2 regions of the Pelistega sp. MC2 genome follow, and region 2 is predicted to be linked to the other one. Evidence: predicted binding sites of a transcription regulator. Region 2 holds the regulator's gene; the other holds the start of a gene.
The links. Region 2 encodes NrdR, which represses ribonucleotide reductase genes. Its sites were predicted from a motif close to CACNANATNTNGTG; they were not measured.

Region 1: nrdA (class 1a ribonucleoside-diphosphate reductase subunit alpha) is a predicted target of NrdR. The motif match lies at 1,168-1,181, and genes of this name have one in related genera.

What each region holds. Positions count from the first base shown of each region.
Region 1 is NZ_LT628274.1:181,167-183,583, reverse strand. Features, by position in the region: gene dusA (tRNA dihydrouridine(20/20a) synthase DusA) at 1-990, shown strand, start outside; gene nrdA (class 1a ribonucleoside-diphosphate reductase subunit alpha) at 1,262-2,417, shown strand, end outside.
Region 2 is NZ_LT628273.1:267,820-270,236, reverse strand. Features, by position in the region: gene BQ4443_RS01390 (riboflavin synthase) at 1-42, opposite strand, end outside; gene ribD (bifunctional diaminohydroxyphosphoribosylaminopyrimidine deaminase/5-amino-6-(5-phosphoribosylamino)uracil reductase RibD) at 72-1,220, opposite strand; gene nrdR (transcriptional regulator NrdR) at 1,247-1,699, opposite strand; gene glyA (serine hydroxymethyltransferase) at 1,761-2,417, opposite strand, start outside.

The sequences.
Region 1 (2,417 bases), on a different contig from region 2:
GAATTTAAGGGTATTTATCAATCTACGGATCAACCATGGCGGTTATCTGTAGCACCAATGCTAGATGTTACTGATAGGCATTGCCGTTTTTTTCACCGATTACTAGCACCTAAAGCATTGCTATATACCGAAATGATAACAACGGGAGCGTTAATTTATGGTGATGTAGCTAGGCATCTGCAGTTTAATGATTCAGAGCATCCTGTCGCCTTGCAATTAGGGGGAAGTGAAAGAGACGCTCTTGTGCATTGTGCAAAATTGGGTGAGCAGTGGGGATATGACGAAATCAATTTGAATTGTGGGTGTCCATCTGAAAGAGTACAGAGAGGTGCTTTTGGGGCTTGTTTAATGGCAGAGGCAGATTTGGTGGCTGACTGTATAAAAGCGATGCAAGATGCTGTTGATATTCCAGTAACAGTAAAACACCGCTTAGGTCTAGATTATGATGATAGTTATGCGTTTGTACATGATTTTGTGGCAAAGCTATATGAGATTGGGTGCCGTGTTTTTGTGACCCATGCCCGTAATGCGGTGTTAAAAGGCCTGTCTCCTAAAGATAATCGAGAAATTCCTCCTTTGCGTTATGAGGTGGTTGCACAACTGAAAAAAGACTTTCCTGAGGCAATTTTTGTCTTAAATGGGGGCATTCACCAAGTAGAGCAAAGTAGGGAGTTACTTAGTCAATTTGATGGGATTATGCTTGGTAGAGTAGCGTGGCATGAACCTTATATACTTAGAGAAGTAAGCCAGCTTATCTGGCCGGATAAGCCAACCGCCACTAATCAGCAAATATGTGAAACAATGATCTCATACGCTCAAAACATGACTACTCAAGGGGTACCATTACGTGCAGTAGTTAAGCCTTTACTAGGGCTGATGAATGGACAACAAGGGGCTAAGATATTCCGCAGAACCTTGTCTGATGTCCAACGATTAAATGCCAACGATATTTCATTAATAGAAGAGGCTTTTAGACCTTTTTTGAAATAAAGATTATTTTTTGTGTCAATAGATTGGCTGGAATCTGACTATTTTGTGTTGTAAAAAAAGCAAATATATATTTTTTTATAATTTAAATTTTGCTAAAAGGGGCTTTAATCCCAGTGAAAGAAAATTTTTATATAATTTTCTTAATTATTTGTGATTGAAATTAATCTAATATTTTTATACTATATATGGTATAAAAAAACCTTAACATTACTAAATATAGATTTTAACAAAAGTCTATATTTAGTCCTGTAAACAACAACTGGACGAAATTATGACAAATCAGCTCTACGTTATCAAGCGCAGTGGTGAGAAGGAACCATTGAACTTAGATAAAATTCATCGTGTGATCACTTGGGCAGCGGAAGGGTTAAATAACGTTTCTGTCTCGCAGGTAGAATTAAAATCACAGATCCAATTTTATGATGGCATCCATACAGAAAGTATTCACGAGACAATTATTAAAGCGGCAGCTGATTTAATTTCATCTGCAACGCCTGATTATCAATTCTTAGCTGCTCGTCTTGCTATTTTCCATTTGCGTAAAAAGGCATTTGGCGACTTTGATCCACCAAGTTTGTATGATCATGTCAAACGTCTAGTGGAACTCAAAAAATACGATGCTCATTTGCTAGCAGACTATACCAAAGAGGAATTGGATGAGTTGGATGGTTATATCCAGCATTCAAGAGATTTAACCTTTTCATATGCTGCTGTTAAGCAATTAGAAGGTAAGTATTTAGTTCAAAATCGTGTTACTAATGAAATTTATGAAAGCCCCCAATTTTTATATATTTTGGTGGGAGCCTGCTTGTTTGCGAAATACCCAAAAGAAACTCGTTTACGTTATGTCAAAGACTTTTATGATGCAGTTTCTACTTTCAAAATTTCATTACCCACGCCAATTATGGCTGGTGTTCGTACGCCAACACGTCAATTTAGTTCTTGTGTGTTAATTGAGTGTGGTGATAGCCTTGATTCAATTAATGCAACTAGTGCCGCCATTGTTCGTTATGTCTCTCAGCGCGCCGGAATTGGTGTTAATGCAGGACGTATTCGTGCTGTAGGTAGTCCAATTCGTGGAGGCGAAGCGCAGCATACAGGATGTATTCCTTTTTATAAACACTTCCAAACAGCGGTTAAATGTTGCTCTCAAGGTGGTGTTCGAGGGGGTGCAGCGACCTTGTTTTATCCGATTTGGCACTTAGAGGTTGAATCTTTATTAGTACTTAAAAATAATCGTGGGGTTGAGGAAAATCGTGTACGTCATATGGATTATGGGGTGCAGATTAATCAATTAATGTATCAACGTTTGATTAAAGGTGGCAATATTACTTTATTTTCACCTTCTGATGTACCCGGTTTATATGATGCATTTTTTGAGGATCAAGCGAAATTTGAACAACTTTATCTTCAGTATGAAAATGATC
Region 2 (2,417 bases):
ATGTGTAATCTGACCAATACCTGAAACTATTCCTGTAAACATACTGACTCCAATAATTCTATTGATATTCGTTATTCTGCTCTTTGCATCACATCGAGTAATTCATTCCACCTAGCTGCTTGTCTTAAGCGTAAACGAATATCTGTACCTATAAGTTGTGTATCCACCCACGTTAAAGGTGTCAACCCATCTAATTGACTTAATGCGTTCAATGCAAACATCTCTTGCCCAGGACCAATAATTTTTGGTGCCATATACACTAATAGTTCATCTATCAAACCTTGTTGCCATAATGCCCCATTTAATGTTGGACCTGCTTCTACATGAACTTCATTAAATCCTCGTTGTTGAAAATCAGCCCACACGTCTTGTAAATCCACAAAACCTTCTGATGTTTTAGATGCGTTGATAATCTCTACATTTTTCTGCTCTAAAGTCTCACGCTTTAGCTCATCATCCGTATAGGTGTACACAATGACTTTATCGCCATTAAATATCTTAGCATTAATAGGGATTTGAAATTTTCCATCAATTACAGCACGTATTGGCTGACGTGGTGTAATAAATGAGCGCACATTTAACTGAGGATTATCTTTTAACACGGTGCCAATTCCAGTCAAAACAACGCTACTCCTCGCTCGCCAATGTTGCCCATCCTTTCTTGATGCCTCTCCAGTAATCCACTGAGATACACCATTTTTTAAGGCTAACTTCCCATCTAAAGAAGTGGCTAATTTACTCCATACCCAAGGCTTACCTTTTGACATACGAGAAATAAAACCTGGATTTATGGCTAAGGCTTGCTCCACAAATTGTGTTGCTACATCCACCTGAATCCCTGCTTCTCGTAGTCGATTAACTCCTTGTCCTCCAACTAATGGATTAGGATCCAAGCTGGCAATCACTACACGTGATATTTGATGCTGAATCAAGGCTTTAGCGCAAGGCGGTGTGCGACCAAAATGACTGCATGGCTCTAAAGTCACGTAAAAGGTAGCACCTTTTAACAGGGCAACATTACCTTTATTTTTTGCATCCTGAATAGCAACAATCTCAGCATGAGGACCTCCTGCTTGCTGAGTTGCTCCTTCCCCAATGATATGTTGATTGTGTACTATCACACACCCTACACGAGGATTCGGGTCGGTAATATACAGCACTGACTGGGCTAAAGCCAATGCTTGTTGCATATACTGCAAATCATTTTCTGAAATAGTCATGTATGCCTAAGCCAAAAAGGTAATTGCTAAGGAGACTGTATTTCTTGAATGGCTTTGATGAATTCTTGGATATCTTCAAAGCTCTGATAAACAGAGGCAAACCGCACATAGGCAACTTGATCTAATGCCTTTAATTCTTGCATAACCATTTGACCCACCATATCAGTACTCACTTCTTTTTCTTGCAGATTAATCAGTCTTTCTTGAATTCTGCCAATAGCCGCATCGAAACTTTCAACAGAGACAGGTCTTTTACGCAAGGCAATACGCATACTACCTTTGAGTTTATCCAAATCAAAATCCATTCTGATGCCATTTCTCTTAACAACCATGGGTAGTTGTAGCTCAATACGCTCATAGGTTGTAAAACGTTTATCACAGTTAGCACAGCGACGACGTCGACGAATAGCCAAACCGTCCTCAGATGTTCGTGAGTCGGTCACTTGTGTATCAGGATTGGCACAGAATGGACATTTCATAGTCTAGCAAAGAAAGAATAATATCCGTTTTATTCATATTATTCTTTCTTGATTCCTTCGATTATTTATACACTGGGAAACGTTTAGTTAACTCATGCACTTTAGCACGAACAGCAGCTAAATTAGCTTCGTCTGTCGGATTATCTAACACATCCGCAATTAAGTTAGCTGTTAATTCGATTTCTGCTTCTGTAAATCCACGAGTTGTCGCCGCTGGCGTACCTACACGAATACCACTAGTCACAAATGGTTTTTCTGGATCATTTGGAATGGCATTTTTATTTACAGTAATATGTGCTTTACCTAAAGCCTCTTCTGCCAATTTACCAGTAATACCCTTGCTACGTAAGTCCACTAACATTACATGGCTCTCTGTACGTCCAGACACAATTCGCAAACCACGTTTAACCAGTGTTTCAGCAAGTACTTTTGCATTACGCACTACTTGCTCAGCATAAGCCTTAAACTCTGGTGATAGAGCTTCTTTGAAAGCTGTCGCTTTACCTGCAATCACGTGCATTAATGGACCACCTTGTATGCCAGGGAAAATCGCTGAATTAATGATTTTTTCGTGTTCTGCTTTCATCATAATAACGCCACCACGTGGACCACGAAGAGACTTATGCGTTGTTGATGTCACAAAGTCTGCATGAGGTACAGGGTTAGGGTACTGACCACCTACTACTAGACCTGCATAGTGTGCAATATCCACCATAAA